DNA from 4 places in the Weizmannia sp. WK01 genome. Region 2 is predicted to be linked to each of the others. Evidence: riboswitches for the same ligand, from Rfam matches in the RefSeq annotation. Region 2 holds a riboswitch; each other region holds the start of a gene.
What was found. Region 2 has a riboswitch for S-adenosylmethionine ahead of metK (methionine adenosyltransferase). Riboswitches for the same ligand answer to the same signal wherever they lie in the genome.

Region 1: another riboswitch for S-adenosylmethionine. It lies ahead of OF158_RS14480 (sulfite exporter TauE/SafE family protein); the one in region 2 lies ahead of metK (methionine adenosyltransferase).
Region 3: another riboswitch for S-adenosylmethionine. It lies ahead of OF158_RS03545 (methionine biosynthesis PLP-dependent protein); the one in region 2 lies ahead of metK (methionine adenosyltransferase).
Region 4: another riboswitch for S-adenosylmethionine. It lies ahead of OF158_RS13935 (5-methyltetrahydropteroyltriglutamate--homocysteine S-methyltransferase); the one in region 2 lies ahead of metK (methionine adenosyltransferase).

What each region holds. Positions count from the first base shown of each region.
Region 1 is NZ_CP109616.1:3,024,480-3,028,387, forward strand. It holds gene OF158_RS14475 (amino acid permease) at 1-897, shown strand, start outside; SAM riboswitch class I at 1,310-1,417, shown strand; gene OF158_RS14480 (sulfite exporter TauE/SafE family protein) at 1,567-2,463, shown strand; gene OF158_RS14485 (purine/pyrimidine permease) at 3,124-3,908, shown strand, end outside.
Region 2 is NZ_CP109616.1:2,480,785-2,484,692, reverse strand. It holds gene pckA (phosphoenolpyruvate carboxykinase (ATP)) at 1-933, opposite strand, end outside; SAM riboswitch class I at 1,104-1,252, shown strand; gene metK (methionine adenosyltransferase) at 1,398-2,609, shown strand; gene asnB (asparagine synthase (glutamine-hydrolyzing)) at 2,840-3,908, shown strand, end outside.
Region 3 is NZ_CP109616.1:768,273-772,180, forward strand. It holds gene OF158_RS03535 (ABC transporter ATP-binding protein) at 1-354, shown strand, start outside; gene OF158_RS03540 (ABC-2 family transporter permease) at 345-1,484, shown strand; SAM riboswitch class I at 1,593-1,712, shown strand; gene OF158_RS03545 (methionine biosynthesis PLP-dependent protein) at 1,790-2,905, shown strand; gene metC (cystathionine beta-lyase) at 2,902-3,908, shown strand, end outside.
Region 4 is NZ_CP109616.1:2,897,135-2,901,042, reverse strand. It holds gene OF158_RS13940 (L-lactate MFS transporter) at 417-1,652, shown strand; gene OF158_RS13935 (5-methyltetrahydropteroyltriglutamate--homocysteine S-methyltransferase) at 1,773-2,876, opposite strand; SAM riboswitch class I at 3,017-3,120, opposite strand; gene OF158_RS13930 (Bax inhibitor-1/YccA family protein) at 3,271-3,906, shown strand.

The DNA.
Region 1 (3,908 bases), 540 kb from region 2:
GAATTTGAATTTTGGATTGCCGGCATTAAAATTATCACGTTGATCGTTTTTATCCTGCTTGGTGCTCTGATTTTATTCGGTTTATTCCCCGGGACATCTTCCACGGTGTCTAACTATACCGCGCACGGCGGTTTTTTCCCGAACGGGCTTCACGGTACGTTCAGCGCTTTTCTGATCGTTATGTTTTCATACGGCGGCGCGGAACTAATCGGCGTTACCGTTTCGGAAACGAAAGACAGCGAAAAAGTGCTGCCGCGTGTCATTAAACAGACCGTTGTCCGTGTCATGCTTTTTTATATTTTGCCAATCCTGATCATTTGCGGCATTATCCCATGGAACCAGGTTTCTTCCGTGGAAAGCCCGTTTGTGCAGGTATTCAGCCGCACCGGGATCCCTGCTGCCGCCCATGTGATGAATTTTGTGCTCTTAACGGCCGTTCTTTCTGCCGCCAATTCCGGTATTTATGCCACTTCGCGCACACTGTTTAACATGGCGCAGTCCGGAGAAGCGCCGCGCGCCTTTTTAAAAATTTCCCGGAAAGGCGTCCCGCTCACCAGTATTTTGCTGACCTCGCTGTTTATTTTAGCCGGCGTGATTCTGGCCTATCTTACGCCGGATGAGGTCATCAGCTATTTGATGACCATCCCGGGATTTACCGTCGTCCTTGTCTGGATCGCCATCTGTGCAGCCGAACTGCGGCTCCGGAAGTCGTATGCAAAATTGCCTTCCTTCCGTGTAAAAGGGTATCCTTTCATGGTCTGGATTGCGCTGCTTGCACTCTCGGGCATTTTCCTGTCCTTTTTGCTGGGCGGCGGCAATCCGATTGGAACAAGCGTCTGCCTCGCTATTTTAATCGTGCTGGTCGTCCTGTCACTGAGAATCAAAGGAAAGGAATAGGCTCCAGCAGGCTGTGTTGATAAAACCGGTTCACTTGGGCGGGGAGAAGGCAGAAATCCAACTGCGCGATAAGCGGGCACCAACGAGCGGTGTTGATAAAACCGGTTCACTCGGAGGGGGGGCAGGCACGGGTGTGCAGCGCGTATCAAACTGCCAGAATGGGCGGCACGCTAACCCGTTTGGACTCTTTTTCGTTTTGTGAAGCGAATGAAAGCGGCCATGATGCCCCGCCTGGTCCTGATGACCTGCTTTTTAAAACCCATCCAGCGTAAAGAAAAAAACTCCCGACAGAGCGTGATCTGATGGGGAGTTTTTTCTTTATCCCCTCATTCGTATAAATCCGATAAAAAAACTTGCAATAATTATATTGACTTCCATTTATTTTCTGATAAAATTTTAAACAACAACAAATTACTTATCAAGAGCGACGGAGGGATCTGGCCCTATGAAGTCCGGCAACCTGCAGCGAGCAGCAAGGTGCCAATTCCAGCAAAATGGGTACCATTTTGAAAGATAAGCGCTTATCCTTTACTCGCTGTCTTTCCGTAAAAATGGCGGAAAGATTTTTTATTTCTGCAAGGCCGGCCGTTTGAACCAGGATAGGCCCTGATGCGTATAATTCCTCTACATCAGGATGAATCAAATTTATGGATGAAGAAAGCGGGGAACATGAACATGCAAAAATTAATTGTCTTAGCACTTGTCGGCCTTGCCGCACAATTGGTGGATGGATCTCTCGGAATGGGTTACGGGGTGACTTCAACCTCACTTTTGCTGGCTTTCGGGATTGCGCCGGCTGTCGCATCCGCTTCTGTGCATTTGGCGGAAGTTTTTACAACGGCGGCTTCCGGGGTTTCACATATGAAATTTGGGAATGTCGATAAAGGGATCATTTGGAAACTGGTTGTACCAGGAGCTGTCGGTGCCTTTCTCGGGGCAACCGTTCTTAGCCATCTTCCTGCGAGCACATTAAAACCGTACATTTCTATTTTTCTGATCGCCCTTGGCCTCTATATTCTTATCCGGTTTCTGATCAATGCGCGCGGGGCGTTGAAAGTCAAAAAGAAGACCGGTTCAAACGTATTTTTTATCCCGCTCGGCTTTGTCGCAGGATTTTTTGATGCAACGGGGGGCGGCGGCTGGGGTCCTATCGCCACACCGGCTTTGCTTTCCAGAAATGACATCGAACCGCGGAAAGTGATCGGCTCGGTGGATACCAGTGAATTTGCCGTATCCCTAGCATCAAGCATCGGTTTCCTTTTATCCCTCGGCGCTATGCAGATTAACTGGATTTGGACGATCGCCCTCATGCTTGGCGGCCTGATCGCCGCACCGATTGCAGCCTATCTGGTTAAAATCCTGCCGGCTCATTTGCTGGCTGTCATAGTCAGCGGCATGATTGTGTTCAGCAACGTGCAAACTTTATTAAAAATGGCGGGCGCCGGTAGCGGCTGGTACGGCGTTACCTATACAGCCATTGCGGCAATATGGGCCATCCTCATTTTCTATACAATCAGAAGACACAAACGGGCAGTTGCCAGCGCCAGCGTAAGCGTCACAGAATAAGGAATGTTTTCGGGCAAGGGATCCATTGCCCGGATTGTTTTTACCTAAACAAATTTTGGCAAAGAATGAACATAGACGCTTCTATTTGAAGGAACAGTGCCTTTTTTGCTCGCTTCCTTAATGTAGAGGCGCTCTATGTTAAGAAACAACGTCTTTTTACCGCGCTTCCTTTACGTAGACGACCTCTATGTTAAGAAACAAAGCTATTTTCGCTCGCTTTCTTAACGTAGACGCGCTCTATGTTAAGAAACAACACCTTTTGACCTCGCTTCCTCAACATAACCGGCCATGCCGCTACCACGTAGCACCAGCAAAAATTATCCATCATAATTTTTTTCGAGATAGCATGCCTAAGTAAAGGCAGCCGCAACTCTTTTAGTGACAAACAAAAAGCGTTCTGCATGAAGATCGCCCAGAAATTTTTTGCGGATCCAAACATAGCTTAGCCCCTGCCACATATATATCATTTAAATAGAGGCAAAAAACATGGCTTAACCCGCGCCCCGTCCGGTTTGCAACCCCTGTTTATGCCGCTATCCGCCATGCCCGCTATCCCTCCCTCGTCCGCAAAGTGTATTATGTTTAAAATGTAAAACCTGTTTTGCTATAATTATATTTACTGGTATTTTCCATTTTTTGAACGGAAAGAACGGTGTGTCTATGAAAACATTGATTTCGTCGCTGCAATGGATGGCATTTATGATCGCCGGGTCGATCGCGGCCCCGATTGCCATTGCGGATGCTTTCCATTTCAGTGCAGGTGAGACTGCCCTGTTTGTGCAGCGGACGCTTTTTGTACTCGGGATCGGCGGCCTTTTGCAAGGAATTTTCGGCCACAGAATGCCCATCAATGAAGGGCCGGCCGGGCTGTGGTGGAGCGTGTTTGCCATTTATGCAGGGCTTGTCGGCAGCTTGTACAGTTCAAGCACTGAATCTCTGCAATATTTGGCAGGCGCACTGATTGTAACCGGCATCTTTTTCTTTCTACTCGCTTTTACCGGCTTTGTGGACCAATTAAATAAACTGTTTACGCCGGTAGTAACATTTATCTATTTGCTGCTTTTGGTGCTGCAGTTGAGCGGCTCTTTTATGAAAGGGATGCTCGGCATTACGGGTGCCCATCAGGAAGTCCGGCCGCTTGTTGCCGTTTTGAGCCTTGTCACCGTATTGCTTACATTCTATTTTGGCCATGTAAAGAAACCGTGGGTCAAGCAATATTCGATCATGCTCGGCTTGATTTGTGGCTGGATTTTGTTCGCGCTTTTCGGTGAAGCACCGGCTATTACATTTGGGGAAAGCTGGTTCTCTCTTCCCGCTGTGTTTGATTTTGGAAAACCGCGTTTTGATTCCGGTGCCGTCACAACCGGTGTATTCATCGGGCTTTTGTTAACTGCGAATATGATTACGTCTGTGCGCGTCATGGGAAATGTGACGGGAGTCCGCCA
Region 2 (3,908 bases):
ATATTGCGGTTTGCGGGACACCGGATCTACGACCACATTTTCAAGTACGGTCCCAAAACGGATCGCCTGGTAAATTTGTGGTTCTTTTTCTTCCGTAAGCCCGATGCACTTTGCATAGCATCCGCCTTCAATATTGAAGACACCGCTGTCGGACCAGCCGTGCTCATCGTCCCCTATAAGTGCGCGCTCCGGATCGGCGGAAAGCGTCGTTTTCCCGGTCCCGGACAAGCCGAAAAACAGGGCCGTATCGCCGTTTTTCCCAGTATTGGCGGAGCAGTGCATGGGAAGGATGCCTTTTTGCGGCAGCAAGTAATTCATGATGGAAAAAATGCTTTTTTTCATTTCGCCTGCATATTCCGTCCCGCCGATCAAAATTATCCGGCGTTCAAGTGAAATCATGATGAACGCTTCGGAATGCGTGCCGTCAAGCGCCGGGTCTGCCTTAAACAGCGGCGCGGAAAGAATCGTAAATTGCGCATCGTGTTGATAGAGCTCCTCCGCATCCGGCCGGATAAACAATTGATGCGCGAATAAATTATGCCAGGCGAACTCATTCACGGTCTGGATCGGAAGGCGGCTTTTTGGATCGGCACCCGCAAAACCTTTAAACACAAAAATTTCGTCTTTCCCTTTTAAATGCCGGACCATTTTTTCATAAAGCCTGTTGAACACGCCGGGAGAAACCGGCTGGTTGATTTTGCCCCAGTCGACACGGTCTTTTGATTCGGAGTCGACGACAATAAATTTATCTTTCGGTGACCTTCCTGTATATTTTCCTGTTGCAGCAGAAATGGCCCCTTCCGTTGTCAGTACAGCTTCTTTCCGTTCGATAATTTTTTCCATTAATTGTGGCACGGAAAGCTGCATGCGTACGTTTTCCCCCGACAACAAAAACTTTAAATCGTCAGAAGCGCCAATCAGATCCATTTTCATAAACCGCCCCTTTGAATAACTTATTTCACTTTAAACGATATCAGTATAACATATTCATCCGTTTATTACATACTTTTTTCCGGGAAAAATGCAGAGGACAAAGGGGAGAAGGGCGAAAAAATCATTGACAGCGCCTGCTAAATTGCGTATGATTTTACTTTGAACGGATACTCTTATCCCGAGCTGGTGGAGGGACGGGCCCGATGAAACCCAGCAACCCGCCTCTGGAACAGGCAATGCGCTCGCAACGCAGCTGCCGCTTGACTTCCAGGCAAAGGTGCTAACCTGCAGCAAGGAATGTTTCCTTGAACGATAAGAGTGAAAGGCGCGATTGATTGAAGTCAAAACCTTTCCACTCATGATGAATGGGGAAGGTTTTTATTTTTGGCTTTGTACATGAAATGAATCGAGTTTAGGGTATGAGTACCGTTTCCAATATGTAACCATATAAGGAGGAAAAGCGGATGTTAAAAGGACGGCATTTGTTCACATCGGAATCGGTGACGGAAGGCCATCCGGACAAAATTTGCGACCAGATTTCCGATGCCATTTTGGATGCCATTTTAGAAAAAGACCCGAATGCCCGCGTTGCCTGTGAAACTTCCGTCACGACAGGGCTTGTGCTCGTCACGGGGGAAATTTCCACCAATACATATGTGGATATTCCGAAAGTGGTGCGCAAGACCATTAAAGAGATCGGCTATACGCGCGCGAAATACGGGTTTGATGCGGAAACATGCGCTGTGCTGACATCGATTGACGAACAGTCCGAAGATATTGCGCGCGGCGTTAACCAGGCTTTGGAAGCCCGCGAAGGCGGGATGAGCGACGAAGAGATTGAGGCAATCGGAGCCGGCGACCAGGGCCTGATGTTCGGGTTTGCCTGCAATGAGACAGAAGAGCTGATGCCGCTTCCCATTTCGCTTGCCCACAAGCTTGCCCGCCGTCTTGCTGAACTCCGCAAACAAGAAGTGATCCCGTATTTGCGCCCGGATGCGAAGACACAGGTGACAGTTGAATATGACGAGAACAACCAGCCTGCCCGCATTGATACGATTGTCATTTCAACGCAGCATGATCCTGACACAAGCGCCGGACAAATCCAGGAAGATATGAAAAAATACGTCATTGAACCGGTTGTGCCGGCACACTTGCTCGATGCGGATACAAAGTATTTGATTAATCCGACCGGCCGCTTTGTTATCGGCGGCCCTCAAGGGGATGCGGGGCTGACCGGCCGCAAAATCATTGTCGACACGTACGGCGGCTATGCACGTCACGGCGGCGGCGCATTTTCCGGGAAAGACCCGACGAAAGTGGACCGTTCCGCTGCTTATGCCGCCCGCTATGTTGCGAAAAATATTGTTGCGGCAGGCCTTGCGGAAAAATGCGAGGTACAGCTTGCGTATGCGATCGGGGTGGCGAAGCCCGTTTCTATTTCCATCGATACGTTTGGGACCGGAAAAGTGCCGGAAAAAGTGCTGATCGAGGCGGTCGAAGCTCATTTTGACCTGCGCCCGGCCGGCATTATCAAAATGCTCGACTTGCGCCGTCCGATTTACAGGCAGATCGCTGCGTACGGGCATTTCGGCCGCGATGATTTGGATGTGCCTTGGGAAAAAACGGACAAAGCCGGGGCGTTGAACGAATTCGCCCGCAATCATATCGGAAAATAATAGGAAAAAGAGCGCGCCTGGTATACAGGCCGCTCTTTTTCATAAAACGGCGGGAATAAGGAATCCTGTTTGCCTCATTTTTAACAAAAACCCTGCAAACTGGCGGAAAACATGCTAAACTATATTACATGTGCAGAATTTGGCCGTCAAATTTTGGCGGAAATACATTTGTTTTTTAAAGAAATAAATTTACAATAGAGTATATCGAAATGAAGTAGGTGACTTTTTACATGTGCGGATTTATTGGCTGCGTCCATGACCATCCCGTTACATTATCAGACGAAGACAGGCAACAGTTTAAACAGATGAATCATATGATTGAGCACCGCGGCCCGGATGATGAAGGCTTTTATGAAGACGAGCATATCCAGTTCGGTTTCAGGCGCCTGAGCATTATCGATATCGAGGCGGGGCACCAGCCTTTAACATACGAAAACGAACGGTACTGGATTATTTTTAATGGCGAAATTTATAACTATGTGGAATTGCGTGAAGAACTGCTAAAAGAAGGGATGACATTCGAAACGAATTCGGATACGGAAGTCATTCTTGCCATGTACAGCCGTTACGGCGAAAAAGCGATCGGACGTCTGCGCGGGATGTTCGGGTTTGCGATCTGGGATAAGCAGGAACAAACGCTGTGCGGCGCGCGTGACCCGTTCGGCATTAAACCGTTCTTCTATTATGAAGACGGCGATAAAATGTATTTCGGTTCTGAAAAGAAAAGCATTTTGCTTGCCATGGAAAAACCAGAACTGAATTATGATGCTGTCCAATATTATTTAACCTACCAATTTGTGCCCGAACCTTTCACCATGACAAAAGACATCCGGAAACTTGAACCGGGCCATTATTTTGTGAAAAAAATTGGCAAACCGATGGAAATCAAACGATATTGGAAAGCATCCTTCCACCCGGTTCATAAAAGCGAGGACGAATTTATTCAAGAAGTGCGTGACGTAATGATTGATTCGGTGAAAGTCCATATGCGCAGCGATGTACCGGTTGGCGCATTCCTGTCGGGTGGGATCGATTCCTCGATTACGGCATCGATTGCAAAACAGTTCCATCCGGGCATTAAAACATTCTCCGTCGGCTTCGAACGCGACGGCTACAGTGAAATTGATGTGGCCAAAGAAACGGCGGAAAAACTCGGGGTTGAAAATATCAGCTATGTGATCACGCCGGAAGAATACATGAAAGAACTGCCAAAAATCATTTGGCATATGGACGATCCACTCGCAGATCCTGCTTGTGTGCCCCTTTATTTTGTGGCGCGTGAAGCAAGAAAGTATGTGA
Region 3 (3,908 bases), 1.7 Mb from region 2:
TTTTCTTCCCATATTCTGAACAATGTTGATGAATTATGTGATCGTGTCATCTTTTTAAAGCAAGGAAGAATGGTTTACGAAAGCAGAAAAAATAATCCGGACTTTAATAAATACATCATCATTAAGTTAGAGAATGGGAATGATGCGGATAAAGTTCTTTCCCTATTTAAAGATGAAGAAATTAAAAATGCCACAGCCAATGAAGTATGGGCGGAGATAGATTCGAGTAAAAGCTCCTTTGTGGTAAATCAGGCATTCGAACAAGACATGAAATTTAAATCATTTTTCATAGGGCAAAAAGGCAGCCAACTAATTTATGAGGAAATATACGAAGGTGAAGATAAATGGGGCTAATCAAATTAGAGACATTGCGATTCATTAGAAATAAAAAAAATTTGACTGTTTTTATTGCTGCTATTTTGATTGTTTTCATTTTGTTTGCATTTACTTTCGTGGGAGCAAAGAGAATGGACCCGCTCAATGAATATCAGGATAACAAATCCTCACTGGAAAATGCCATTTCACACATGGAATCAAATCCAAATAAGAGTGAAGCAAAGAAGAAAGCACTTGCGGGTTTGCAGGAGGAGTTACGCCTTCGTACAGAACAAATACAAGCTCATGAAGCAGGGGATTGGAAGCAAGAACTGAAATTGCAGATCGCTTTAGATAAAAAATTAATTGCTGGGATTAATGCCGGAACAATTGTTTTTGGTAATAAAAAAATTGTTCCGCAGACAGAAAAAGCAATACAGCTCAATACCATTCTGCTTAAACAAAATATTCATCCGGTAATAGAGTCGTTCGAAACCCCGGGTATTAACTTTACATATCGTATTCTTTTTTACGTATTCCCGTTCTTAATGCCTCTTCTCATTGCAGTTTTAATTGGTGATATTTCAACAAGAGACAAACAAGGCGGTATTAATCATTTTGTAAATGTTTTGCCAGTGAAGCTCAAGAAAATATTGGATGCGAGAATCTTCACTTCATTTGTTTACAGCCTTGCCATCACGATTGTTATCCTGGTTGTTGCGCTCATTATTGGTAGCATCATAAGCCATTTGGGGAGTTGGAAGTACCCTGTGGCGATCAATTTAAACGGGACAGAAGTATTGTGGATTTCAATTGCCCGGTTTTTGGGCAGATCGCTTTTACTAATCCTATGTCTTCTATTATTTATTTCTGTTTTCACGCAGTTTTTAAATACCTTTATTCGAAATCAATTGCTTCTGATGCTCGTTTTGGTGGCTTGTTTTTGTTTTGAGGAAATGATGAGCGGATTTAAGACAAAGTTGTATGCTGTTATGCATATCATCCCTTTTACATTTGTGGATGTGCCGAATATAGTGAATGGAGAAAGTGCAGCAAAATTCAGGAATGAGTATATCAATACTACAGACGGAGTCATTACGCTTCTCCTTTCATCTTTGCTGTTTTATTTTCTCACCATATGGATTATCCATAAGAAAAACAAAATTTAAAAAAAGCTTGACGAATCCGAAAAAAAGGGATAAATTGAACGTAAGCAATTTTTAGGTTCGTTGTGTAATTTCTTTTGCGGCGTTGATGGCAAATTTCATATTGGTGTTTTCTTATCAAGAGAGGTTGAGGGAATGGCCCGATGAAGCCTCAGCAACCTTCAATGCTTTTACGCGTTGAAAAGGTGCTAAGTCCTGCAAGTTATGGGATCATAACTTGAAAGATAAGAAGATGGTTCATGCACGAAAGGAATGGCCTTCTTCTTATTGGAGAAGGCTTTTTGATTTTAAGTGAGGGAGTGTCCATCATGTATCATACAGAAACAAAACTTGCACAAATCGGAAACCGCAGTGACCGCGTGACAGGTGCGGTGAACCCGCCTGTTTATTTTTCTACCGCTTACCGCCACGAAGGCATTGGGCAGTCAACCGGTTTCGATTATTCCCGTACCGGCAACCCGACGCGCCAGTTGCTTGAAGAAGCGATTGCGGATCTGGAGGGCGGGGACCGCGGGTTTGCGTGCAGTTCCGGCATGGCTGCGATTTTCACTGTTTTATCTTTGTTCCAGGCCGGCGATGAGTGGATTGTGAGTGATGATTTATATGGCGGCACCTACCGCCTGCTGGAGCAGGGATATAAAAAATGGGGGCTTTGTTGTAAGTACGTGAATACGTGCAACCCGGAAAATATTGAACAAGAAATCACCCCGAAAACGAAAGCCATTTTCCTCGAAACGCCGACAAACCCCCTCATGCAGCAGACGGATATCGGCGCAGTGGCTGAAATTGCGAAAAGGCACGGAATCCTGCTGATTGTAGACAATACTTTTTACACCCCGCTTTTGCAGCAGCCGATTAAAGAAGGCGCTGATATTGTAGTCCATAGCGCGACGAAATATCTTGGCGGGCATAACGACGTGCTGGCCGGTCTGATCGTGGCAAAGGGTGCTGAACTTTGCGAGCAGCTTTTTCTGTACCATAACGGTGCCGGCGCCACCCTCAGTCCGTTTGATTCGTGGCTTCTGATGCGCGGCATGAAAACGCTGGCGCTTAGGATGGAAAAACACGAAAAAAATGCAAAAGCTGTGGCGGCATTTTTAAGCGCGCATCCGGATGTAAAAGATGTGCTGTATCCGGGCCGCGGCGGGATGCTTTCTTTCCGTGTAAAAGAAGAATCATGGGTCGACCCGTTTTTACGCGGCCTGTCTTTGATTACATTTGCCGAAAGCCTCGGTGGGACGGAAAGTTTTATCACTTACCCGGCTACACAGACGCATGCCGACATTCCGGAAGAAAAACGGATTGCTTCAGGCGTAGACAATTGCCTTTTGCGCTTTTCAGTCGGAATTGAAAATGAACGCGATTTGCTTGCAGATATTGAAAAAGCTTTTGCCAACATTCACGAAGGGGTGCAAACACGATGACAAATGAAGATTATTCTTTTCAAACGAGGCTTTTACATAACAGCCATAAAATAGACCCGGCGACCGGTGCTGTGAGTGTACCGATCCAGCATGCTTCGACATACCACCAGGCGGACATTGACCAGTTCGGTAAATACGATTACAGCCGCTCGCTCAATCCAACGAGGGAAGCGCTCGAGGATGTCATCGCCGAACTCGAAGGCGGTGTCAAAGGTTTCGCGTTTGCTTCCGGGATGGCGGCGATTTCAACCGCGTTTCTGCTTTTGTCGGCGGGCGACCATGTTGTCATCACCGAAGATGTGTATGGCGGCACGTTCCGGATGGTGACAGAAGTCCTGACCCGGCTTGGTATTGAACATACATTTGTAGATATGACCAACCTTGAAGAAGTGCGGCAGGCCGTCCGCCCGAACACGAAGGCTTTTTATGTGGAAACCCCTTCAAACCCGCTTTTAAAAGTGACGGATATCCGTGCGGTGAGTGAACTGGCAAAGGAAACCGGGGCGCTCACCTTTGTCGACAACACCTTTTTAACGCCTGCCCTGCAGCGCCCGCTTGAACTCGGGGCGGATATCGTGCTGCACAGCGCGACGAAATTTTTAGCAGGGCACAGCGATGTCGTTGCTGGGCTTGCGGTTGTAAAAGATGAAGCATTGGCAGCGCGCCTCGGATTTTTGCAAAATTCATTCGGGGCGGTGCTCGGCGTCCAGGATGCATGGCTCGTTTTGCGCGGGTTGAAAACGTTGCATGTGCGGCTGCTCCAATCGCAGCAGTCAGCGGTGAAAATCGCACATTTTCTTGATGCGCATCCGCTTGTGCGAAACGTGTATTATCCGGGGCTCGGGCACCATCCGCAGCATGCGCTGCAAAAGCTGGAGGCACAAGGGCCGGGCGCGGTATTGTCGTTTGAACTGGAAGATGAGGAAGCGCTCCGGACATTTGTCAGCCATGTAAAAATTCCGGTCTTTGCCGTCAGCCTCGGCGCTGTAGAATCGATTCTGTC
Region 4 (3,908 bases), 420 kb from region 2:
CGGCCGGCATGAACACGAAAAGTGCATGCCGGCTTTTCCTGTTTTTCCAGGACGGGCGTGACAAAATTAGCATGGTCTGTTTTGCGCACTGCGGCCGTTCGCACGTGAAAAGTTAGAATGCCTGCTTTCCGATAGGCCATCCTCCAAGGGGTTGCACTGAAAAAGCGGTTATGGCTTGCTTCCGGTCATACCGTTTGCGCATAAAAGTTGGCATGTCTGCATCTATCCATATGCCATCTTGAATGGACATATAGCGCGAAAGTTTCAGGAAGCGGTTGGTCCTATGCCGTCCATTCCTTTTTGTATACCGTTTATTCCTTTTTAAAGCATTCTCGTTCCGAAAATGCGTTCCCTCCTTATTTTCGTACTATAATTTGAGCTGTAGAAAAGGACAGAAGAAACGGGAGGAACCGGACATGTTAGAACAAAAAGCAAACCGCAGCCTGATTGTATTGGGGACGATGATTGTGCAAATGGGGCTTGGGACGGTTTATACTTGGAGTTTGTTTAACCAGCCGCTTGTTGATAAATTTGGATGGCAATTGAGTGCCGTATCGACGACATTTTCCATTTTAAGCCTGGCACTTGCGGTATCGACGTTGTTTGCCACAAAATTACAGGCAAAATGGGGTCTGCGCCGCTTGGTTGCTTTTTCCGGCATTTTGCTTGGCGCAGGATTAATCTTGAGTGCATTTGCACCTACACTTTGGATGCTCTATCTGTTGGCAGGGCTTATCGTTGGTTATGCTGACGGGACAGCTTACATCACGACTTTATCCAATTTAATGAAATGGTTTCCGGATAAAAAAGGCCTCGTTTCAGGCATCTCCGTCGGGGCGTACGGGACTGGCAGCCTGGTATTTAAGTTTATAAACGGTGCCGTCCTCAGTTCGTTTGGCGTCACACAGGCTTTCCTTTGCTGGGGAGTGATTGCGATTGTCATGATCACCGGCGGATCTTCCCTCTTGAAAGAAGCAGAAAATGTAACCACATCCGGTACTGTATCCAAACAACCGGCCGGAAAAGATTTTACCATCAAAGAAATGCTCAAAACGAAACAAGCTTACCTTTTATTCATTGTATTCTTCACTGCATGTATGAGTGGTTTGTATCTGATCAGCCTTGTAAAAGACATTGGCACGAGGCTTGTCGGGCTGGATGTTGCGACGGCCAGCAATGCAGTTGCACTCATTGCCGTTTTTAACACAATCGGACGGCTCATTCTCGGCGGTTTATCAGACCATGTTGGAAGAATGAAAGTGGTATCAGGGACGCTGCTTGCAACGGCCATTGCGGTTTCCGTTTTAAGCTATGCCCACTTAAATTTCGCCTTGTTCTTTATCTGTGTTGCAGCGATTGCTTTCGGTTTCGGCGGAAATGTCACCGTATTTCCGGCTATTATTTCAGACTTCTTCGGTCTGAAAAATCAAAGCGCCAATTATTCAGTGATTTACCAAGGGTTCGGCATCGGCGCATTATCCGGATCGGTCATTGCTTCTCTTCTCGGGGGCTTTATGCCGACATTCCATGCGATCACGATTCTCTGCCTGATCTCTTTTGCGATTACGCTTTTCATTAAATCACCGGCTGAAGAAGCAGCCCGCACACACGGGGTTCGACGGAGTGTTGGTCGTGCCCAGCATTCGCATTAAAGCTGGCTGTGCGCTTCAATTATGAACAAACAGCTTGTATGAAAAGAAAAAGGGATTCGTGCTTGAATCACGGTCCTGACGGATAAAAAACCCGCTGGCTGCCCAGCGGGTTTTTCCGGTTTATCCCCAAATTTTCTTTGCGGTATCCACAATATATTTTACTTTTTCCCACTGCTGTTCTTCTGTTAAAAGATTGCCGTGGTGGGTGGAGGAGAAGCCGCACTGAGTGCTGATGCAAAGCTGTTCGAGCGGTACATACCTGGATGCTTCCTGAATTCGTTTTTTGATCAGTTCCTTATCTTCAAGTTCGCCCTTTTTCGATGTAAAAATGCCAAGCACGACTTTCGGTCCGCCTTCCGGAATGTATTTTAACGGTTCAAATCCGCCGGAACGCTCATCGTCGTATTCAAGGAAAAACCCGTCTACTTTTTCGTTTGCAAAGATTTTCGGGGCAATTTTATCATATGGGCCTTCAAAAGCCCATTTCGACTGGTAGTTGCCGCGGCACAGATGGGTTGTGATGGTCAGGTCATCGGGCTTACCTTCCAGTACGCTGTTAGCTACATGTAAAGCGAGATCAATCAATCTTTCCCTCTTGAGGTCACTGTCTGTAAACGGCAGTTTCGGTGCACACAGGCCGGCAAGATAGACATCATCCAGCTGTAAGTAGCGGCAGCCGGCATCATAAAAAGCTTTGATCGCATCCCGGTAAGTTTGGATAATATCATTTGTGTATTCTTCAAGATCCGGGTAAATGTCTTCATTGCGGATCCCGGCATTGAAAAACTGATTCGGGCTTGGAATGGTCATTTTCGCAATCGCCCTGTCCCCGGCGATTTCTTTCAGCGCAATAAAATCTTTTATGTGCGGATGGTCCGGGTTAAAGGAGATTTTTCCGGTTACCCGGACGTCATAAGCTTCTGTTTCAATGCCAACAAACCGGTATCCATGGTTCGGTACATACCCTTCCACCCCGTTCAAATGCTCCATGAAATCCGTATGCCAGAATCTTCGCCGGAATTCCCCGTCCGTTACTGCTTCAAGGCCGGCTTCAAGTTGTTTGTCGACAAGCCGGCGGATTTCTTCATTTTCAATTGCACGCAAGTCTTCCGCCGAAATGGTGCCCGCTGCAAATTTTTCCCGCGCATCGTGCAGCCGGGCCGGGCGCAAAAAACTTCCGACAATGTCTGCTCTGTACGGCGCTTTTGTTAATGTTTTTGTCATCATGATTCCCTCTTTCTGCATATTTTTTTAAACAGCTGCTGTGCGCAGAAAGAAATTGCTTTTAACTGCATAGGCCCATCAAAAAAAAACCTCTTCGGCAATAAGAAGAGGTTTGGATTGCAAAATAGAACCGTCCGCTCTTCTTATCTTCAAGCAATTGCTTTCTGGAATTGGCACAGTTCTTTAAAAAAAGACCGCTGCCGAGGCTTCAAAGGGCCAGTCCCTCCACCTCTCTGGATAAGAATTTTAAATATTATTTGGTTTAAATACACTTTAAATGTTTCGCCCATTTTTGTCAAGGGCACTCGCATTATTTTTTAAAATGGGACGGAAAGATTGAAATCAGGGGCGATGTGAAAATATAATAGTACTAAGAAAAACAAGGAGGGGTTTTATGGAGGCTGTACAATCAAGGCCTGTGTTCCAGAAAGTGCTTGGCGTCTTTGCTGTTTCACTGCTGTTTGCAACCGCGGGTTTATATACGGGAAGATTTATTCCGCCTGCGCTCATGATGCCGTTGATGGTCGCGGAAATTGTAATGGTCATTGCCGCTTTCTGGTTAAGGAGGAAAAAGAGCGTCGGGTATATGTTCGTTTATGCCTTCACCTTTATTTCCGGCATTACGACATATCCGATTGTGGCTTATTATGCATCCCAGGCTGGTGCAGAAGTCGTGCTGCTCGCTTTTGGTTCCACGTTCGGCATTTTTGCCGTGATGGGTGTCATTGGGGCCGTTACCAAAAGGGATCTTGGCTTTTTAAGCACCGCATTGCTTGTCGCATTGCTGGCATTGATCTTCATCGGAATATTCAGCATTTTTAGCCCGTTAACCTCAACCGGGATGCTCGCGTATTCCTTCATTGGCGCGATTGTTTTTTCCCTGTATGTGGTTTTTGACTTTAACCAAATGAAGCACCATGGCATTTCCGAGGAAATGGTCCCGCTTCTGGCTTTAAGCCTGTACCTTGATTTTATCAACCTGTTTATTTACATTTTGCAAATTCTCGGCATTTTGGGAAGCGATGATTAAAA